4 regions of the Janthinobacterium algoris genome follow, and region 1 is predicted to be linked to each of the others. Evidence: predicted binding sites of a transcription regulator. Region 1 holds the regulator's gene; each other region holds the start of a gene.

Region 1 (5,420 bases):
CGCACGAATTGCGCCCAAATCAGAATCCGGCCAGCCGCCGCACCCTGATCGAATGCATCTCGGAAGAGCGCGAACGCCTGTCTGCCATTGAACAGCTGGGCCATGTGATCGACACCTCGGAACTGAGCGCCAACAAATTGCGCGCCTGGATCAAGGATATCGTCGCCGCCGAACGCGCCCCGCTGACCCTGTTCTTTGAATCGTTCGCCTTCAAGCTGGGCGTGCCGCTGGACGCCGATTTCGTCTTCGACGTGCGGGCCTTGCCGAATCCCTATTACGACTTGGCGCTGCGCCCGCTCGACGGACGCGACGCGCCCGTGATCGCCTTCCTCGACGCGCAACCGAGCGCGCTGGAACTGCTGGCCGACATCCGCGCCTTCATCGAGAAATGGTTGCCGTCATTCAAGTCCGATAACCGCAGCTACCTGACGGTGGCCCTGGGTTGCACGGGCGGCCAGCACCGCTCCGTGTACATGGCGGAACGGCTGGCGCAATACTTCGGCCCCAACGAGCGCGTGGTTCTGCGCCACCGCGAGCGCTCTTAATTAATTCAGACGGTAAAGCGGATGTGCGGCGGCCGGCCAGACGGGAGCGAAGAAACGCGCCACCATGGCCGCATCGACCTCGTCCAGGCTGGATGGATTCCAGCGGGGCGCATTGTCCTTGTCGACCACCAGCGCGCGCACGCCCTCGATCACTTCGCCATGCTCGAAATTGTGGCGTACCACCGTGCGCTCCATGCGCAGGCAATCGGCCAGACCCAGGTGGGCGCCCCGCTGCAGCAATTCCAGGGTCACCGACATCATCAGCGGCGAACGCAGACGCATGGCCGCCAAGGCCTTGCTGGCGAACACGCTGTCATCCTGCGCCAGCGAAGCCATGATGGCGGCAACAGAAGGGGCGCCGAAATGGCGGTCCAGCGCCGCGCGCGCCGCGGCCAAGACAGAAGCGCCCGCCTCGGCCTGGAACGGTGCCGCCAGCGCCTTGATGGCCACCGGCAAGGCCTCACCCGGCGTCGATTCGAACAGGTCCAACAGCGCCCCCATGTGCGCCTCAGGCAGGTACACATCGGCCAGGCCCGTGTACAGGGCATCGGCCGCGTTGATCGTCAAACCCGTCAAGCCCAGGTACAGGCCCAGCTGGCCCGCCAGGCGGGAAAGAAAATAGCTGCCGCCCACGTCCGGGAACAAGCCAATATTGACTTCCGGCATGGCCATGCGCGTGCGGCCCGTGACGATGCGCAGGCGGTTGCCTGGCCCGGCTTGCGCCACGCCCATGCCGCCGCCCATCACCACGCCATCCAGCACGGCGATATACGGTTTCGGATAGAAATGAATTAAATGATTTAAGGCATATTCTTCCGTAAAGAAATCTTCCAGTTGGGCACTGCCGCCTTGCGGCGTGGCCAGGCCCGCATCGTAAAAGAAACGGATGTCGCCGCCGGCGCACAGGGCTTTTTCACTACTGGAACGGATCACGACGGCGTCCACCTGCGGATCGTAGCGCCAGGCCAGCAAAGCCGCGCTCAGCGCGCGCACCATGTCCAGCGACAAGGAATTCAAGGCTTTCGGGCGGTCGAGCACGATGTGGCCCGTGCGGTTGCGAATGGAGGTCTGGACGAAGTCGCTCATGGCAAAATGAAAAAAAGTGAGAACGGGAACATTCTAGCGCTTGCGAGGGGAATATTGCGTTTGACAGGTCCGGGCGCAAAAAAGGGCGCAATGTGCGCCCTTAGTTGATCACAACCGGTTCAAAGTCGCAGGCCGTAGAACACGTGGGAAAACCGTAGCGAGCGGATGTGAGTTGTGGCTGAGAAGCGGAGCTGTGCATATGCACAGTAAGCATCGGAGGCCGCAAATCGCGACGCGCAGTAGGTTTTTTGGTGTTCTTAGGCGGCGGCGAATTCTTCGTCCGAGTTGTCTGGCAGATGCTTGATCGCCTCTTTACCGTGCCCTTGCACTTTGGTTTTGTACTTCATCACTTGCCTGTCCAACTTGTCGATCAGGGTATCAATCGCGGCATACAGGTCTTGCCCCAGGCTTTCCACGTAGACGGTCTTGCCACTCAGACGCAGGTTGACTTCAGCCTTTTGACGTTTTTCTTTCTCTTTGAGGTTATCCACGGTCAGAATCACGGCAATATCGATGACTTGATCGAAATGACGTTTCACGCGTTCCAGCTTCGTTTGTACGTATTCACGGATGGCTGGTGTGACTTCGAGATGATGTCCGCTGATGGTGAGATTCATACACACTCCTAAAGATGATCGGGTTCGTGCGGTCCATCGACTCCGGCCCGCAGAGGAACCGAAAAAAACTTACAAACACTTACGCAGGCTCACTGGCGGAATTTTCAACGCTTCCCGGTATTTGGCAACAGTACGTCGCGCAATCACCATGCCTTGTTCCCCCAGCATGTCCGCAATCTTACTGTCGGATAAAGGATTTTTAGGGTCTTCTGCTCCTGTCAGTTGCACGATCAATGCCCGTATCGCCGTCGATGACGCTTCGCCCCCCGCTTCGGTGGCGACGTGGCTACCAAAGAAATATTTCAACTCAAACATGCCATGCGGGGTCAGCATGTACTTTTGAGTTGTTACCCGCGAGATAGTACTCTCGTGTAAACCCAGTGTATCAGCTATTTCACGGAGCACAAGGGGGCGCATGGCAACGGCCCCATGCGAGAAAAAGTTCTTTTGTCTTTCTACTATCGCCTGCGCCACGCGCAAGATCGTGTCAAAGCGCTGGCGCATATTCTTGATCAGCCACTTGGCTTCCTGCAACTGTGCGCCCATGGCGCCCTCACCTTTGCCCTGCTTGAGCAAGTTGGCGTACATGGCGTTGACGCGCAGGCGCGGCATGACGTCGTTGTTCAGGGTGACTTGCCAGCCATTGCGCGCGCGCTTGACGACGACGTCGGGCACCACGTAATCGGACACATCTGAGGCGAAGACGGCACCCGGATGCGGATTGCACTGGCGAATCACGGTCTGCGCTTCGCGCAAGTCTTCCTCGTCGCAATCGAGGGCTTTTTTCAGCTTGTTGAAATCGCGCTGGGCAAACCAGGCCAGGTGCTTTTCCACGATGACGAGGGCCATGCGCCGCGTCACCATGGCGATATGCGGCAAACGCTTGATTTGCAAGGCAAGGCATTCGGACGCATTGCGCGCGCCCACGCCGGGCGGATCGAAACTTTGCAGCAGGGACAAGGCCGTGCGCAACTCGTCGGCGTCGATTTCCAGCTCTTGCGGCAGGCGTGCCAGGATGTCGTCGAGCGACTCTTCCAGGTAGCCATTGTCGTCGAGCGCGTCAATGATCAGCTCGACCAGCGCGCGGTCGCGCAATTCGAGCACCGTCACGCGCATCTGCTCCATCAAATGTTCGCGCAGGGTGCAGTGATGGGCTTCAAGTTGCGGGCGCGAATCTTCGTCGTCGGGCGCCTTGCCCCGGCTCGCCTCGCTCCAATCGCTGTCGCCGCCATCCGCTGCGGCCGGGCTGTCGCCAGCCTCGCCATCAAAGGTCTCCGCTTCGGCCGGCGCTGCAGGCGCCTCCTGGCTTGGCGGCTGGGGCGGTGCATCGGCCGGCGCGGCCGTGGAACTCAAGGCGCCATCGGACAGCAGGCGCAGCGAACGGTCGAGCGGATCGTCGAGGCGCTCGAGCAAGGGATTGTCCGTCAGTAATTGCTCTAGTTCCTGGTGCAATTCCAGGGTAGACAATTGCAACAGGCGTATCGATTGCTGCAACTGCGGCGTCAGTGCCAGGTGCTGCGAAGTGCGCAGCTGCAATGATTGTTTCATTGGCTCACATGCGGAAGTGTTCGCCCAGATAGACCCGGCGTACCGACTCGTTCGCGATGATGTCGTCGGGGCGTCCTGACGCCAGCACCGAGCCCTGGTTAATAATGTAGGCACGGTCGCAGATACCCAGCGTCTCGCGCACATTATGATCGGTGATGAGGACGCCGATATTGCGCTCCTTCAAGAAGCGCACGATACGCTGGATCTCGATCACGGCGATGGGGTCGACACCGGCGAACGGCTCGTCGAGCAGCACGAAACGCGGGTCGGTGGCCAGCGCGCGGGCGATTTCCACGCGGCGCCGCTCGCCGCCCGACAGGGACAGCGCCTGGTTCTCGCGCAACTTTTCAATCTGCAAGTCGGCCAGCAATTTATCCAGGCGCTCCTCGATCTCGGCCTTCTTCAGGGGACGGCCTTCGACGGTCTGGATTTCCAGCACGGCGCGGATATTGTCTTCCACCGTCAGCTTGCGAAACACGGATGCTTCCTGCGGCAGATACGACAGGCCCATCTGCGCGCGGCGGTGGATCGGCAGGCGGGAAATGTCCACGCCGCTGATATCGATGCTGCCGCCGTCCGACGGCACCAGGCCGACGATCATGTAGAACGAGGTGGTCTTGCCGGCGCCGTTCGGACCCAATAGCCCGACCACTTCGCCGCATTCGACTTGCAGCGAAACATCATGTACGACTTGCCGCTTGCCATAGGTTTTTTGCAGCCCGCGAACGATCAGGGTGCTGCCGCAACGAGTATTGTCCATTATTTCTTTCCTGGCGCAGGCGTGGCCGGCGCTTTCTCCGCCGCCGGTGCCTTGGTCTTCGGCTGGATCACCATGCGCACGCTGCCGCCATCCGCGGTACTGGTGCCGCTGTCGGAGTTTTCCATCGCAAACACTTCCTTGCGGCTGTCATATGAGATGAAGGCGCCATTGGCCACGTCAGTGACTTTTGTGCCTTCCAGGCGCGTCAGCTTGGCTTTGGAAAACAGTTTCACCACTTCCGTCTTGTTGTCGTATTCCACGCGCTCCGCTTCGCCTTCGACCCACAGATCGCCCGCGCCATCGCGCTTCTGGCGGAAGGTGGCCAGCTTGCCGGGATCGGCCCAGAAGGTAATGAACTGGTAGCCTTGCGGATCTTCCGTGATCAGGGCCCGGCCCGCCTTCATGGTCAAAGTACCCTTGACCAGCACGACGTCGCCCGTCAGGGTACGCACCTGTTTGACGTCATCGACATGGCCGCTACGTGCCGTGATGACGGCTTCCTTCTCGGAATCGGCCTTCTCGGCATGCGCCACGCCCATCATGGCCAGAGAAAATACGGTCAACAGCAAGATGTTCTTCATAGTATGGTTTCCTTGTTTCATTCTGTCATTTTGCCGCCGCGGCCGGGCGCGGTTTCGGCGGGAGGACCATGCGCAGCGCATTCTGCACTTCCACCACGCCGGTAGCGTTATTGGCCTTCATGCCGATGCCATTGATGCGCGAGGCGCCCGTCAGGATATCGACGGGCACGTCCGTTTCCATTCTTTCCTCATCCGGGAACACCGTCAGCGCTTCCGTCTTGACTGTCAGTTTCTGCGCCTTCGGACTGGCCACGCGGTCGATCACGACATTGCGGTGCAGTTG
Region 2 (5,420 bases), on a different contig from region 1:
TTCCGTCACCACGCGAATGCCCACTTCCATCGAGGTCGTGCCCGTGTAATTGATCGAGGCGAGGAACGTCACCAGCTCACCCACGTGAATAGGCTGCAAGAACATCACCTGGTCCACGGACAGGGTCACGACATAGCTGCCCGAGTAGCGACTGGCGCAGGCGTAGGCGACGCTATCGAGATATTTCAGGATGGTACCACCGTGCACGTTGCCGGAAAAGTTGGCCATATCGGGCGTCATCAAGACCGTCATCGTCAGTTCGTGGGCCGACCAGTTCATCGCGCTGTCCAAAGTATTCTCCAAAGGGGGATGTGAGGGGGATGTGAAAACCGGCCCCAGGGGCCGGTGTAGACCTTACAGGCCCAGGGTATCGATATCGGCCAGCGAGTCGCGGCCCTTGTCTGAAATGTCGTGCCCCTCGCCTTCGGCGCGCGCCACGATGTGGGCTTTCTTGCCCAGGAAATAGGCCACCTCCGTGTCCAGCTTGGTCAGCGGATCGGCGGCGACGGCGCGCAAACCCATGATGCAGCGGCGCAGGAACAGCAGTTGTTGTGCTTTCTCGGTGATGGACAGGCGGCCGTCGCGGGCGTAGCTGAGCAGCTTCAGGCCGGACAGGCGCTTGGCATTGCGGGCAACGCAAGCACTGGGGCGCTCGGTCTTGATACCGCGTGCAACTTGCTCCAGCGCGTCATATTCATCGGTTGTTAATTTCTCGTTCTTCATTACTTTTCCATAAGAGGCCAGGTGTTCGGCCCCCATGGTACGCGCCCCGCTGCGCATCGGCAACAGGCAACGTGATTCAGTCGCCGTCAGCCCCACGGACGGCGTGCTGAAAATGCGCGTGGAGCGCGCTTATTTGTAGGTGCGCAGCAATAGCCACGCCAGACCGCAACCGGCCACGGCGCCCGCCAGGGCCAGCGCTGCGAGGTTTTTACTGGTGATCACAGGGCGCCGGCCCAGGTAGATTTTGTTATGCAAGGAATTGCCCATGATGGTCTCCTGTACAAGAATTTTTATGATGTCTCATTATAAGAACAGAATCGTGACGACCGCATGACACACAGCAGTTAGCGCTTGATTTGTATCCACTAGGCAACGTTTATTGGCATATTTGTTGTTTAAATGGCGTGGCGATCCCGCCGCCCGCGCAATCCATTTCCAACTAGAAATAAACAGCGCATGGCAGCGCGTGGCCGCTCAGGTTCGCTCAGATCCGCGACGACTTGCTCTCAGACCATCTTGACGGGCGGCGGTGGTGGCGTCGGTTCCTCGACGGGCACGGGATCCGTGTGCGGCGGCTTTTCAGGCGGCGGCGTCAGCGGATCGCCTTCGGGCGGCGGCGGAATATCTGGTTCAGGCGTGCTGTGCGCACGCAGCGGGGCATGACGGAATCGTGGCTGCATGGTGACCTCCTTTTACCCCACTGTAGCCGATGACGGGAAAGACTGGCGCCCGCGAGCAGCACTATTCACGCAGGAAAAAGGCTCTATCCACCTTAGGTAGGGGAAATCCAGAAATCTTCCTGGCCTCCTGCTGTCTTTTATATTTTATAGATCAGACAAACAGGAGTCTTCCATGCTGCCGCCCCAGAGCCTGGGCTGGCCAGCTCGGCTGTAATACGCCTGCGCCTGTGTAGGTGGCTTCAAACGTCGATTTTTTTTACACAAACGCAAAAAACGGCATACCTGTTTTTATAAGCTGTTGAATTTAAATACAAATATTACATGGTACAAATTCTGCTTCAAGGGCGTATGAGGTTATCTGAGGCAGCCGCCACAGTGACCTGGTCCGATCAACCCTCACGCTGAAGGAAATGTTATGAAACCGCTGTCCTCATTCCTGCGTTTCGCTCTGTCCGCGGCCGCCATCGGCGCCGCGCTGATCAGTGCTCCCGCACTCGCTGGTCCTTTGTTTACCGTCAATGAAGGCTCCGTCCCCGGTACCGCAGCCAATCTGGTTGTGGCCGACCGCATCAGCTTTGAATATCACGCACGCGTCGAACAAACCATCGTTGGCGGTTTGGGTGGTGGCAACGATCCCTTCACTCAAACAGGCTTTTTGAGCAAGGCCGCTTTCGGCAGTCCCACTGGCGGCAGCATACCATCGCAACTGAACGCCCTCAATGGCTATGGCATATATGGCCTGTTTACCATCACCGGGCAGTCGAACACTCTGGCTGGCGGGATCCACGCTACCTTTCAAAGCCTGACCATGACGCTGTACATCGACCCCAACCAGGACACGTCACTATCGGTCAGTAACGTAGCAGGCTCGCCGGTGAATGTCGGTGGTATCGCCGGGGACGACTATGCGATCGTGACTTACACGCTCGACCTGGGCGAAGCACACATTTTCGCCGGCCTGGCCCAAGGCGACTTCAAGGCCTTGCTTAATGCCACGCTGACGCCGCAAGGACAGTTGTTTTTCGTCAACCCCAACCCGTTTTTTCCGTTGGAGTCCCTCAGCGGGAATACGAACAGCTTCATCGGTGGCAGCTTGACCAACAGTTTCATCGCGATGGCCGACGGCGGCGGTCTGGAATTATTTCAAGCAGCTGTACCTGAACCAGGCACCATCGCACTGCTCGGTATCGGCCTGTTTGGCCTGGGCATGACTGCGCGCCGCCAGCAAAACAAGCAGCGCCAGGCTTGACATGCGATCATCCAGTTTAAGCGCCGCTGATGTCCTCAGCGGCTTTTTTCGCTGCGGCAGCCAGCAAACGCATGCCGTTCACGCATGCGTCCTCGCGTCGACCGGCGCCACCAGCAAGTCTTGCAGCGGCCGGCGCAAGGAGCGCGCCTGGGCCGCCGGGCCGGCGCCGATGCGGCCAAGGAACACGGCCCGCTCGACCACCACGGCACCCAGCACAGCCTGGCATTGCACCGCCAGTTCCTGCGCCAGCTCCAGCATGCCGTCGGTGCGCGAAAAGGCCCGCCGTTCGCGCACATAACGGGCAAAGATCAACGGCGTCAGTTCCGGCTGCAACTGCAGGCCCAGCTGCGTGGCCGTCAGCCAGAAGCGTTGCATGGCGCGGCCCGCCGCCACGTAATCGTCGATATGGCGCGGCGGCGCATCGGCCAGCAACACGAAATGCGCGGCGCAATACAGGCCTGGCAGCAAGTCCATCTGCAGGCGCGGGGCAATGGTGCCCGCCAGCCAGGTATTGAAAAAGTCCACGCGGCGCCAGCTGTGCATGACCCAGCGCATCAGCCGCGCCGTCATCGGGTCGACGCCTAGCGCCTGCTCCGGGATGCGGTCGCTACTGAAGCGCGCACCCCATTCGATCACGTCACGATGCACCTTGTGCGCTTCGGGCATGGTCAGGCGCAGCTTCGCATTGTCGAACATCAGGCGCGCGCAGGCCAGGCGCGCGCGCCAGCCTTCGAACCATTGCACAGCGTAGCCAGGCGGCAGGCTGGCCGCCAGCGCCGCCTTTTCACTGGCGCGCAGATGGCGCGTGCTGAGCCGTCGCCGCTGCACGCTGCGCTGCGGCAAGAATGCCGCCAGCGGGTCGGGTAGCATGCCGGAATTATCAACAAAGCGTACGTCAAACGTGGGCAAGGTATCGGGCAAGCCGCCGCGCCGGCGTGCTTCCATGCGCAAGCCATGGCTACTGGCCGCCAGTGCCATGCTTTCGAGCAAGGCGCCCAGCGATAACTGGCTGGGATGGCCGTCGAGGTCGTACACGCAATGGCTGCGCGTATCGAAGCCATGCACGACGACATGGCGCTGCTCCACGATTTCAAAGCGCCACGGCTGCGTATTGTCGCCGCTGGGCGCCCAGCGCGCCTGGTCGAGGATGTTTTCCAGCACAGAATCGATCTGCGCGATCAGCAGTGCTTGCGCCATTTACGCCCCCTGCGCGGCACGGCGCCGCTTGATGATGGCCATCGTCAGCCGTTGCAGCGGATGACGGTTGCCGCCGGGACGCCAGGTATGCACGAGCTTGTTGCGGTAGGCGTCGAAATGCATGCCGTGCGGCGCCGCCATCACTTTGCCGCGTTTCAAGAGTATTTTCAGTGCCTCAGTGGCGGCCGCGCCCGCGCACAGCTGGCAGCCCATGATGGTCGACGGCCCGCGCCGCTCCGTCAGATTGATGGCCGACGGGTCGACCAGGTAAGGGCCGTGCAAGCCGGCCGGCGCCAGCCCGACGAGAAAACGCAAAGCTTTTTCCTCTTCTGGCAAGTCGCCCCAGCCAAAATACGCTTCGAACGTCATGCCACCCGGCATGAAGCTGAGCACGGCCGTGCCCATGCCCAGCGGCGCGGCCGTGATGGCGGGTATACCCAGGCGCGCGCAGCTGGCGAAGGTGGCCTGGCGCGCGGGAAAGGCAAAGAAATCCAGGCCGTCCACATATAGGTCGACACCGGCAAAAAACTCGGCCAGATTGCTGTCATGTATGCCGTCAGGAAATTGTTTAATCTCCAGTTCGGGATTGATATCGCGTGCCATCTGCGCCAGCACCGCCACCTTGGGCTGGCCCAGGGTGGACATCATGGCGCCGGCCTGTCGATTGAAGTTGGCGATATCGAAAGTATCGAAATCGGCGATGTGAAAAGCGCCGATGCCCAGCCGCGCCAGGGTTAGCAAATGCACCCCGCCCACGCCACCCATGCCGGCAATGGCCACGCGCTTGCCGCGCAAGCTGTCCTGCTCCGCCTGCGTGACCCAGCCCAGGTTGCGGTAAAATGCCGCCTGATAGGAAAAACCGTCTGTCATGCTGGCCTCTTCTGTGCATCCTCAAAGGATCAAGAATGGTTTGACAGACGGGCGGGCGATAAGTTCCCGCTATGACGACAGCTTAGCGCGCCAGACGGCGCTGCGCTGCCGCTGCCGGTGCCGCGCGCGAGGGCGCCACCGTGTGCCGCGCCACTGCGTCCACCTTGAACACGCTGACGATCTGCGCCAGTCCGGCTGCCTGCTCGTTCATGGCCTGCGCCGCCGCCGAAGCCTGCTCGACCAGAGCCGAGTTTTGCTGCGTCATGTTATCCATCTCGACGATGGCTTGGTTGATCTGCTCGATGCCGGCGCTCTGCTCGGCGCTGGCCGAGGAAATTTCGGCCACGATATCGGTCACATGATGCACGCTGGAAACGACTTTTTCCATCGTCTCGCCCGCCAGCGCCACCAGTTTTTCACCGGCGCCCACTTGCTCGGCGGAACTGTCGATCAATTGCTTGATCTCCTTGGCGGCCGCAGCCGAGCGTTGCGCCAGGTTGCGCACTTCACTGGCGACGACGGCAAAGCCACGGCCCTGCTCGCCCGCGCGCGCCGCTTCCACGGCGGCGTTCAAGGCCAGGATATTCGTCTGGAAGGCGATACCGTCGATGACGGCGATAATGTCGCCGATCTTTTTCGACGAAGCATTGATGGCGCCCATGGTGTCGACCACCTGGCTCACCACGCTGCCCGCCTGGCTC
Region 3 (5,420 bases), on a different contig from region 1:
AGGGCATCGCCTGCTTCCGCTGGCGTGATGACGCCGCGCGTGGGGTTCTTGTGCAGGATGTCGAGGATACGCTGGGCATGTTCCTGGTACATCAGCACTTCAGGGGAAGATTTGGATTTGAATGAGATCAACATAGGCGCTTTCTGAAACTTGTCATTAGTGTCGAAACAATATCACGACTTGGGTGTCGCACAGGCCGTCCGATTACCCGGATTGCATATTTGCAAGCTGGATACTGTCAATTGTTGGACAACACACGTATTTACAAGGGCATGCTGACCGTGAAAACACCCGTTTAAGCGATCATTAAGTTTTAATCCAGTTTGACTGAATCCATGAAAGTATCGATGGTGTCACGTGACAGCTTGCTTTCTTCACCGAGAATGATGACCTGGAAGATGCGTTTGTCCTGCGCCACAAAACGCCCGACCAGCAAGACGGGTTTGCCTTGCTGTGTGCCAGTCGCTTCGACGCTCAGCGAACTGCGTTGATGGCTGCCGGCCGCTGTGCTGCTGGCAGCCGAGGCCAGTTTTTCGCTGCGCACGACGCCATTGATATTTTTCAACAGGGCAGTCTGCATGGCGGGCAGGGCCGCTTGCGCCTGTTCTGGGCTGTCGAGTACGGCGCTGCCGATGGCGAAGGTATTGCCATCAACCTCGCTGGCTGTCATGGTCAGGCTGACTTTCTTGCCATCCAGATCGATTTCGCGTGTCAGCACGGCCGGCTTGCCTGGAAACAGGGCCGTGAACTGGGCGTCGGGGCTGCGATAGTCGCGCCAGTCGAATTTTGGACTGCAGGCGGAGAGCGTGCAAGCTGTTGCGAGCGCGGCCAGGAAGAGGGAGAGTGATGTTTTTTTCATCAGCAGATGGTAGCAGCGCCGCCAGTCACGCGCAATCGCGCACGTGTGGCGGTCACTGGCCGCCTTATATCTCGCGCAGTACGCGCCGGTACTGGATCGCTTCGGCGACATGCGGCGGCGTGATGGCGGAGCTGTCCGCCAGATCCGCGATGCTGCGCGCCACGCGCAGAACCCGGTGGTAGGTGCGGGCCGACCAGTGCAGGCGCGTCATGGCGCCATGCAACAACAGTTCGCCATGTGGCTCCAGGCGACAATGCTGTTCAATTTCCATGTTGCTCAGGCGCTGGTTTGATTTTCCCTGGCGTGCCAGTTGCAAGGCAAAGGCTGCGGCGACCCGGGAGGCGATGGCTTGCGTACTTTCGCCGGCGCCTGCATGTCGCCCCAGCGCCGCCGGCGGCATGGCGGCAACTTCAATTTGCAGGTCGATACGGTCGAGCAGCGGGCCGGACAGGCGACTGTGATAGCGCAGCACGGCGTCGGGCGTGCAGCGGCAACGGCCAGAAGCGTGGCCCAGATAGCCGCACGGGCAGGGATTCATGGCGGCGATCAATTGAAAGCGGGCAGGAAATTCGGCCTGGCGGGCCGCGCGCGAAATGCTGATGACGCCCGATTCCATGGGTTGGCGCAGCACATCGAGCACCCGGCGCTGGAATTCGGCGATTTCATCGAGAAACAGCACGCCGCAGTGGGCCAGTGAGATTTCTCCCGGGCGCGGCAGGTTGCCGCCGCCCACCAGGGCCACGCCGGACGCCGTCTGGTGCGGGGCACGATAGGGACGACGTTTCCAGTGTTCCACCTTGAAGTGGCCGCCCAGCGAATGAACTGCGGCCGATTCCAGTGCCTCTTCATCGCTCATGGGGGGCAGCACGCCGGGGAAGCGGCTGGCCAACATGGTCTTGCCCGCGCCCGGCGGTCCCACCATCAAGATGTTATGGCCGCCCGCGGCCGCCACTTCCAGTGCGCGTCGCGCTTGCAACTGCCCCTGCACATCGGCAAAGTCGGGATACGCAAAAGCGTGCGCTGCCAGTAGGGGGTGATGGCGCTGCAGCGCGTTCTGGCTGGCGGGCGCGGCAAAATGCGCGCAAACTTCAAGCAGGCTGTGGGCGGGATAGATGCAGGCATCGCTGACCAGCGCCGCTTCGTCCGCGTTCGCTTGCGGCAGGATGAAGGCGCGTGGCGCGCCCGATTGACTGCGCTGCATGGCAAAGGTCATGGCCAGGGCGCCGCGGATGGGGCGCAACTGGCCCGAAAGCGACAGTTCGCCTGCAAATTCGTAGTGCTGCAGTTGGTCGCCCGGCAACTGGCCGGAGGCGGCCAGGATGCCCAGCGCAATCGGCAAGTCGAAGCGGCCTGATTCCTTGGGCAAGTCTGCCGGCGCCAGATTGGCCGTGATGCGCCGCGCCGGCATGTCAAAGCCGCAGTTTTGCAACGCGGCCCGAACGCGGTCGCGCGATTCCTTCACTTCCGTATCCGGCAGGCCGACAATGGTAAAGGACGGCAAGCCATTGGCAAGGTGAACTTCGACACTTACCTCGGGCGCCTCCATGCCGGCCAGGGCGCGGCTTTTCAGGACGGCCAGACTCATCAGACTCCCCTGTGGCGCGGGCGCGGGCAAGATCAGTCTAGCGCTTGCAACGCCATCAGGCTTGATGTATGCCAGCAAGGCCGTCAATAACGGGGCCTTGCCGGCCGCACCTTACGCCTTGGACTCGTTCAGGCGCGTTTCCAGTTCGATCAGGCGTAATTCCAGTGCGTCCAGTTTGGCGCGGGTCTTGGCCAGCACTTGCGCCTGGATATCGAATTCCTCGCGCGTGACGAGATCGAGGCGGGCGAAGCCCTGGGTCATCATCGATTTCACATTTTTCTCGATATCCTTGGCCGGCGAGTTTTCGATGGCTTGATGGATCTTGCCTTGCAAGTCGTTAAAGAATGTATTCATGTCCATGGTCAGTCCTTTTATGGTGCGGCCTGTGCATCGCACCATTGCGGTGCACAGCGGCGTTAATCTGGTGCGAAACTGGGCGGTTCATTGTGCTTCAGCAGTCCGTATCCGCATTCCTGGCGGTGTGCAGGGTATGTGTGGACGGAAATGCACCTGTCAAGGTGGCAAGCGAGCTGGCACGTATTCTGCTAAAGAAATGATGAACGCTTTGTGATCTCCAGCCAAGATTTTAAACCTCAACCGCTTTAAAAGTTCAATAAAAGGGAATCGCCATGAAGAATCTGTCCAAGAACATGACTTTAGTAGCTGCGTTGACGCTGGCCATGACCGCCTTGTGCGGTAGCGTCATGGCCCAGGATGCATTGGCGGTGCCTGCTGCAGCCGAAGCCGTACCTGATAACGTGGTGAGCTACAACGTGGCGCTGACCAGCGACTACCGTTACCGCGGCATCTCGCAAAGCCGCTTGAAACCGGCCATCAGCGGTGGTGCCGACTATACCCATAACCCAACGGGCCTGTATGTGGGCACCTGGCTGTCGAGCATCAAATGGATCAAGGACGGCGGCGGCGATACCAATCTGGAATGGGATATCTACGGCGGCAAGCGTGGCGAGATCAGCAAGGATTTTACCTATGACGTGGGCGGTCTGTACTATTTCTATCCTTCGAATGGACTGAGCACCAATGCCAACACTTTCGAGCTGTACGGCCAGCTCGGCTACGGCCCGTTGTATATCAAGTACTCGCATTCGACCACCAATCTGTTCGGCGTCGCCGACAGCAAGAATAGCGGCTATCTTGACGTGGGCGGCAACTTCGACCTGATTGACGGCTATATCATGAACGTGCACGTGGGCCGCCAGAAAGTCGAGCACAACGATTCCCTCAGCTATAACGATGTCAAGATCGGCGTGACCAAGGACTTTGGCGTGGCGACCGTTTCCCTGGCTGCCGTCAAGGCCAATATCGTATCACTGGCACCGAATGGCAAGAATCTGGCGAAATCCGGTCTCGTGCTGACCGTGTCCAAAACCTTTTAAGCGAGACTGCCATGAAAATGATTACTGCAATCATTAAACCGTTCAAACTGGACGAAGTACGCGAAGCTTTGTCGGCTATCAATGTGCAAGGCATTACCGTCACCGAAGTGAAAGGTTTCGGCCGCCAGAAAGGTCACACGGAACTGTACCGTGGCGCTGAGTATGTCGTCGATTTCTTGCCAAAGACCAAGATTGAAGCGGCCGTCGATGACGCCATTGTCGACCAGGCCATCGAAGCGATCGAAGGTGCCGCGCGTACCGGTAAAATCGGCGATGGCAAGATTTTCGTGTACAACCTGGAACAGGTTATCCGCATCCGTACCGGTGAAACCGGCAACGAAGCGCTCTAAGGGGAATATTGATGCATAAAAATATAACAAAATTGCTCGCCGGGATAGCCTGCCTGTGTGCGTTTGGCGTTGCCACGCCGAGCTTTGCCGATGCGCCCGCCAAGACGGAAGCGGCTACGACCACTGCCGTCGCCGTTCCCGCCGTGACGCCTGTTCCTGACGCCGCAGCACCGGCTGCTGCCGCTCCGGCCCCGGCCGCTGCCGTGCCAGCCGCCGCGCCCGTCGCCAACAAGGGCGACACCAGTTTCATGATGATCAGCACCTTGCTGGTGATCTTGATGACCATCCCCGGCCTGGCCCTGTTCTACGGCGGCCTGGTGCGCTCGAAGAATATGCTGTCGGTGCTGATGCAAGTGTTCATGGTGTTCGCGCTGGTTATCGTTCTGTGGTGCATCTACGGCTACTCGATCGCTTTCACGGAAAAAACCGCCTTCTTCGGTGGCTTCGACCGCCTGTTCCTGAACGGCATCTGGGATCCGGCCAAGGGTACGTTTGCCGCCGCCGCCACCTTCAGCAAGGGCGTCGTCATTCCCGAGTTCGTGTTTGTCGCTTTCCAGGGCACCTTTGCCGCCATCACCTGCGCACTGATTGTCGGCGCCTTTGCCGAGCGCGCCAAGTTTGCCGCCGTGCTGGCCTTCGTCGTGCTGTGGTTCACCTTCGCCTACCTGCCAGCGGCCCACATGGTCTGGTTCTGGACCGGCCCTGACCTGATCACCAATGCCACCACCTCGGCCAGCGAAGCGCTTAAAGCGGGCTGGATCTGGCAAAAAGGCGCGCTGGACTTCGCCGGCGGCACCGTGGTGCACATCAATGCCGCCGTCGCCGGCCTGGTGGGCGCGATCATGATCGGCAAACGCGTCGGCTACGGCCGTGAATCGATGGCACCGCACTCGCTGACGATGACCATGATCGGCGCTTCCCTGTTGTGGGTGGGCTGGTTCGGTTTCAATGCCGGTTCCTCGCTGGAAGCGGGCGACGTGGCTGCCCTGGCCTTCGTCAACACGCTGCTGGCCACCGCTGCCGCCACCCTGTCGTGGGTATTCGGCGAGTGGATCAGCAAAGGCAAGCCATCCATGCTCGGTGGCGCATCGGGCGCCGTTGCCGGCCTGGTGGCAATCACCCCGGCGGCCGGCTTTGTCGGTCCGATGGGTGGCCTGGTCATCGGCTTGCTGGCCGGTGTCGTCTGCCTGTGGGGCGTGAATGGCCTGAAACGCCTGATCGGCGCCGAT
Region 4 (5,420 bases), on a different contig from region 1:
TCTTGGCATCGTAGCCACCCATGAAACCTATGCGCCACCACATGTCCAAAATCCTCGCGTTCAGCCGTTTTTCCGTGCGCGATTTCCTCGCCACCGCCGGTCCCACCCTGCTGCTGGTCGGCGCTTTTTGTGCGCTCGCTTACTGGCTGGTCGACCCTGCGCCGCCGCGCCAGGTGAGCCTGTCGACGGGGCAGGACAATAGCGCGTATGAAGAATTCGGCAAGAAATACGCGGCCACCCTGGCCAAGCACGGCATCAAGGTGAGCTTGCAGCCGTCGCTGGGCTCGCAGGAAAACCTGCAGCGCTTAAATAGCGGCAAGACCGATATCGCCTTCGTGCAAAGCGGCTCAACGGAACACGCGGATGCCGAGCGGCATGGTCTCATTTCCCTGGGCAGCCTGTTTACGGAACCCGTCTGGCTGTTCTTGCGCGAAGACAAGGCGGTGACCGAACTGACGCAATTGAAGGGCATGAAGATCAACCTGGGACCGGAAGGCACGGGCGTGCCCAGCCTGTTCCGTCAGTTGCTGTCCGTGAATGGTGTGGAAGCGAACGAGTTGACCGTGAGCGATTTGCAAAACACGCCTGCCACGGTCGAGTTGCTGGAAGGGCGCATCGACGGCCTCGTGTTCAGTTCGGCGCCGGAAGCGCCGCTGATCCAGATGCTGCTGCAAACGCCCGGCATCAAGCTGTTTGATTTTTCCCAGGCGGAAGCTTATACGCGGCGCCTGCCTTTCCTCACGCATGTCGTCTTACCGCGTGGCATCGTTGACCTGGGGCGCAACATTCCCGCGCAGGATTATCACCTGATCGCGCCGACCGCCACTTTAGTCGCGCGCGAAGACTTGCATCCTGCCTTGATCGACCTGTTCGTGCAGGCGGCGGCCGGCATTCATGGCGGTACGGGCTGGTTCCAGCAACAGGGGCAGTTCCCGTCCGCGCGCTATACGGAAATTCCCGTGGCGCCTGAAGCACTGAAGTTCTACAAGGATGGCGCGCCCGTGCTGCAGCGCTATATGAGTTTCTGGCTAGCCAATTTCTTTGACCGCATGTGGGTGCTGGTGGTGGCGCTGGGTGCCTTGATCCTGCCCCTGTCGCGCGTGGTGCCGCCGCTGTACGTGTGGCGCATCCGCTCGCGCGTGTACCGCTGGTATGGCCAGTTGCGCACGGTCGAGCAGGCGCTGGAAGACGTACCGCAAGAGCAGCGTGCGCAAGTGTATGCGGCGCAGTTGAATAGGCTGGACCAGATCGAGGAAATGGTCAACCAGATCTCGATTCCCCTCTCGTTTGCCGATGGTCTGTATGGCTTGCGCAGCCACATCAATTTCGTGCGCAAGCGCATCTTGACCTTGATGGGTGAGCATCCTGCGCTTGAAGCGGGCGAGCCGGCCTGAGCACTTAAACGAGGGTGGTCGACAGCTTGCGCCCGAGCAGCGCGGCGGCCCGCCGGATCAATCCCTGTTCAGTTAATCAGGCGGCCAGCGTCAGGCGCCCAGCCAAGGTAATCCCGCCTTGCACCAGCCGCCGATCTGCTTGCGGTGGCCGTCCGCATCCTTGTCGCCTTCGAAGCCTTCGAGGATGTCGAAGCAGTTGATATAGCCGTGCTCTGTCGCCAGCTTGGCGGCATGGCGCGAACGCACGCCGGAGCGGCACAGGAATAGCAGCACCTCGTCCTTGTCGGCCTGGGCAGCCAATTGCGCGAGGAAGTCGGGATTCGGCACGCCGCCCGGATACGTGGCCCACTGTACCGCGCCATGCTGGGTATCGGCGATGTCGACCCGGCCAACCCAGTCGCGCTCGGCATTCGTGCGCACATCGATGAGTTTGACGGCAGCATCGTGCTGCAGCAGCGCATGCGCTTCCTGCGGCGTGACGGCGCCGGCATATGGCGTACCTTCATTGGCCCGGCTGCGGGCGGTGGTCAGGATGTCGGCGGCGGTAGTCATGGCGTCCTCGATGAAAGTGGATAGGTGTGAACGATTATAGTGCGCCGTCCGCGTCCCGCAAACGGGAAGTCAAGGTGCACGGCGCGCGCACCACAACAAGGCATTTTTCAGAAAGCCGCGAAAAATGCCCGATAATAGTGCGTTATTTGTTTTTTGCACTTGCATAGTGCATTCTTGATGTGGCGCAAACGCGCGTGAAAATCGCGGGCAGGAAAACTTTCACTGGGATGGCAGTAATTTTGTTGCTGGAGCCAGGGTGCTCCTGGAGCTGGCATGGAATCTGCTATGATCCTTATGAGTTTTGGTGGCACGCAATGTTTGCTTCGCTTCATCAGCCCAGACGCATTAAGGTCGGCTCACCCCACATTCATTTAGGAGATACGCATGGCAATGACAGCCGCAGAAGTCTTGAAGATGGTAGAAGAAAACGAAGTCAAATTCGTTGATTTCCGCTTTGCCGATACCCGTGGTAAAGAGCAGCACGTGACGGTTCCCGTGTCGCACTTCGACATGGATAAATTCGAGTCGGGCCACGCCTTTGACGGTTCTTCGATCGCTGGCTGGAAAGGCATTGAAGCATCCGACATGATCTTGCTGCCGGATCCAAACACGGCCAATATCGACCCGTTCATGGAAGAAACCACGCTGTTCATGCAGTGCGACGTGATCGAACCGTCGGACGGCAAGGGCTACGACCGTGACCCGCGCTCGATCGCGAAACGCGCCGAAGCCTACCTGAAATCGTCGGGCATGGGTGACACCGCCTACTTCGGCCCTGAGCCGGAATTCTTCATCTTCGACAGCGTGCGCTGGAAGATCGACATGTCGGGCTGCTTCGTCAAGATTGGTTCGGACGAAGGTTCATGGTCGACCGGCAAGGACATTGAAGGCGGCAACAGCGGCCACCGTCCTACCGTCAAGGGCGGCTACTTCCCGGTGCCACCCGTGGACAGCTTCCAGGACATGCGTTCGGAAATGTGTCTGATTCTGGAATCGCTGGGTATCCCGGTTGAGGTACATCATCACGAAGTCGCTGGCGCAGGCCAGAATGAAATCGGCACCCGCTTCTCGACCCTGGTCGAGCGCGCCGACTGGACGCAAAACCTGAAATACGTGGTGTGGAACGTGGCGCACAGCTATGGCAAGACCGCCACCTTCATGCCGAAACCTATCGTTGGCGACAACGGTTCGGGCATGCACGTGCATCAATCCGTATGGAAAGATGGCAAAAACCTGTTCGCCGGCGACGGCTATGCCGGCCTGTCCGATTTCGCCTTGTACTACATCGGCGGCATCATCAAGCATGCCAAGGCACTGAACGCGATCACCAACCCGGGCACCAACTCGTACAAGCGTCTGGTACCAGGCTACGAAGCCCCAGTGAAATTGGCGTACTCGGCGAAAAACCGTTCCGCCTCGATCCGTATCCCGCACGTGGCCAATCCAAAAGGCCGCCGCGTGGAAGCGCGCTTCCCGGATCCACTGGCGAACCCGTACCTGTGCTTCGCCGCACTGCTGATGGCTGGCCTGGACGGCGTTGCCAACAAGATCCATCCGGGCGAAGCTGCCTCGAAAGATCTGTACCATCTGCCGCCAGAAGAAGACGCACTGATCCCTACCGTGTGCGCTTCGCTGGAAGAAGCACTCGATGCGCTGGACAAGGACCGCGAGTTCCTGACCCGTGGCGGCGTGTTCAGCGATTCCATGATCGACGCGTACCTGGAACTGAAAATGCAGGACGTGCAGCGCATGCGCATGACCACGCATCCTGCCGAGTTCGACATGTACTACTCGCTGTAATGGCGCCATGCCGGCAACTTGCCGGTAGTGAATAAAAAACGCGGGTGAGGCGATGGTCTTGCCCGCGTTTTTTTATGCAGTACGCCAAGGCGGTGAGAGTGCGGTGTTGTATAGTCGGCCCAGGAACGATATGGCATGTGCCGACAGGAGTGAAGATTGACCAAGCATTACAGAATAGCGCTGATGGCAGGATTGCTGGGCGCGGCGGCACAGGCGCACGCGCAGCTGTATGTCTGCGCCGATGCGCAGGGACACAAGACGTATACGGACAAGCGTGCTGGCGCGCATTGCCAACTGCTCGATTTGCCCGGCGCCATGACGGAGCCGCCACGCAAGACGGCGCCGCTGGCCGGTGTGCCGGCCCGGCCCGCCATGCAGGCAGCCACGGCGGCCCCTGCCGCCGGCGCTTTTCCCAAGGTCGATGGCGCGGAGCAGCGGGCGCGCGACCTGGACCGGCGCCAGATCTTGCAGGACGAATTGCGCAGCGAAGAGCAGAAACTGGCGGCCCAGCGCCTGGAGTTGAACGCCGGACAAGCTGAGCGCCAGGGCAATGAGCGTAACTATGCGAAATATCAGGAGCGGTTGGCGCAGTTGAAGGACAACATTGGCCGAACGCAGCAAAACGTCGAAGCCCTGAAACGCGAGATCGCCAATATCCGATGACGAGACCATGACAATAGACAACCATTCCAGCCGTCCCGCCCACCTGGCCGGCCTTGATTTGCTGGCTTCGGCCGTGATTCTGCTCGATGGCGACGGCCGCATCAGCTATGCCAACGCGGCGGCAGAAAACTTGCTGGAAAGCTCGCTGAAAGCCCTGTCGCGGCAAAAGCTGACGGCGCTGTTCCTCAATCCCGAGGAGCTGGCCGGCATCTGCGCGCAGGCGCTCGAACATAAATTTTCCGATTTGCGCCAGGACCTGAGCCTGGAACGCCTGGGGCGCGAGCCGCTGCGCGTGCACAGCATCATCAGCGCGCTCGATGCGCCGCGCGACAGCGTGCTGATCGAGCTGCGCGAGAACGTGCAGCAGTTAAAACTCGACCGCGAGGAGCGCATCCTCGACCAGAGCCAGGTCAACAAGGAGCTGATCCGCAACTTGGCGCATGAGATCAAGAACCCGCTGGGCGGCATCCGCGGTGCGGCCCAGCTGCTGGAGCTGGAATTGCCAGCCCTGCACCTGAGCGAGCTGCGCGAATATACGCAAGTCATCATCAAGGAAGCGGACCGCCTGCAAACCCTGGTCGACCGCCTGCTGGCGCCGCATCGCCGCCCGCATATTGTGGGCGACGTGAATATCCACGAAGTGTGCGAGCGCGTGCGCAGCCTGATCCTGGCCGAGTTTCCCAGCGGCCTGACCATTTCACGCGATTACGACGCTTCGATCCCCGAGTTTCGCGGCGACAAGGAACAATTGATACAAACCGTGCTCAATATCGCGCACAACGCGGCGCAAGCCCTGGCCGAGCGCATCGAGGCGGGCGATGCGGAGCTGATTTTCAAGACGCGCGTGGCGCGCCAGGTGACCCTGGCCAAGGTCCGTTACGGCCTGGCATTAGACTTGCATATCATTGACAATGGACCGGGCATCGCACCCCAGATCCGCGACCGGATTTTCTACCCGCTGGTATCGGGCAGGGAAGGCGGCAGCGGTTTGGGACTGACCTTGGCGCAAAC

Evidence for each region. The regulator sigma-54, encoded in region 1, starts transcription at its own class of promoters, with help from an activator protein. The targets are predictions, from matches to a motif close to TGGCANGNAANCTGCTTT.
Region 2: the regulator sigma-54 is predicted to act here: its motif matches at 1,726-1,743, upstream of pepA (flocculation-associated PEP-CTERM protein PepA).
Region 3: the regulator sigma-54 is predicted to act here: its motif matches at 2,976-2,993, upstream of ACQ4W7_RS14600 (TorF family putative porin).
Region 4: the regulator sigma-54 is predicted to act here: its motif matches at 2,216-2,233, upstream of glnA (type I glutamate--ammonia ligase).

The regions. Positions count from the first base shown of each region.
Region 1 covers NZ_JBNYXZ010000010.1:186,724-192,143, forward strand. Annotated here, with positions in the region: gene rapZ (RNase adapter RapZ) at 1-545, shown strand, start outside; gene ACQ4W7_RS16755 (enoyl-CoA hydratase/isomerase family protein) at 546-1,631, opposite strand; gene hpf (ribosome hibernation-promoting factor, HPF/YfiA family) at 1,889-2,248, opposite strand; gene ACQ4W7_RS16765 (RNA polymerase factor sigma-54) at 2,318-3,796, opposite strand; gene lptB (LPS export ABC transporter ATP-binding protein) at 3,801-4,556, opposite strand; gene lptA (lipopolysaccharide transport periplasmic protein LptA) at 4,556-5,137, opposite strand; gene lptC (LPS export ABC transporter periplasmic protein LptC) at 5,163-5,420, opposite strand, start outside.
Region 2 covers NZ_JBNYXZ010000005.1:184,306-189,725, forward strand. Annotated here, with positions in the region: gene ACQ4W7_RS09555 (acyl-CoA thioesterase) at 1-279, opposite strand, end outside; gene ACQ4W7_RS09560 (hypothetical protein) at 355-723, opposite strand; gene ACQ4W7_RS09565 (hypothetical protein) at 853-990, opposite strand; gene ACQ4W7_RS09570 (hypothetical protein) at 1,230-1,403, opposite strand; gene pepA (flocculation-associated PEP-CTERM protein PepA) at 1,819-2,652, shown strand; gene ACQ4W7_RS09580 (nitroreductase family protein) at 2,731-3,849, opposite strand; gene ACQ4W7_RS09585 (ThiF family adenylyltransferase) at 3,850-4,719, opposite strand; gene ACQ4W7_RS09590 (methyl-accepting chemotaxis protein) at 4,802-5,420, opposite strand, start outside.
Region 3 covers NZ_JBNYXZ010000009.1:909-6,328, forward strand. Annotated here, with positions in the region: gene ACQ4W7_RS14580 (DUF1840 domain-containing protein) at 1-134, opposite strand, end outside; gene ACQ4W7_RS14585 (hypothetical protein) at 314-859, opposite strand; gene ACQ4W7_RS14590 (YifB family Mg chelatase-like AAA ATPase) at 924-2,444, opposite strand; gene ACQ4W7_RS14595 (accessory factor UbiK family protein) at 2,556-2,804, opposite strand; gene ACQ4W7_RS14600 (TorF family putative porin) at 3,074-3,841, shown strand; gene ACQ4W7_RS14605 (P-II family nitrogen regulator) at 3,853-4,191, shown strand; gene ACQ4W7_RS14610 (ammonium transporter) at 4,203-5,420, shown strand, end outside.
Region 4 covers NZ_JBNYXZ010000019.1:14,013-19,432, reverse strand. Annotated here, with positions in the region: gene ACQ4W7_RS23440 (TAXI family TRAP transporter solute-binding subunit) at 42-1,394, shown strand; gene ACQ4W7_RS23435 (rhodanese-like domain-containing protein) at 1,485-1,946, opposite strand; gene glnA (type I glutamate--ammonia ligase) at 2,331-3,746, shown strand; gene ACQ4W7_RS23425 (DUF4124 domain-containing protein) at 3,903-4,409, shown strand; gene glnL (nitrogen regulation protein NR(II)) at 4,417-5,420, shown strand, end outside.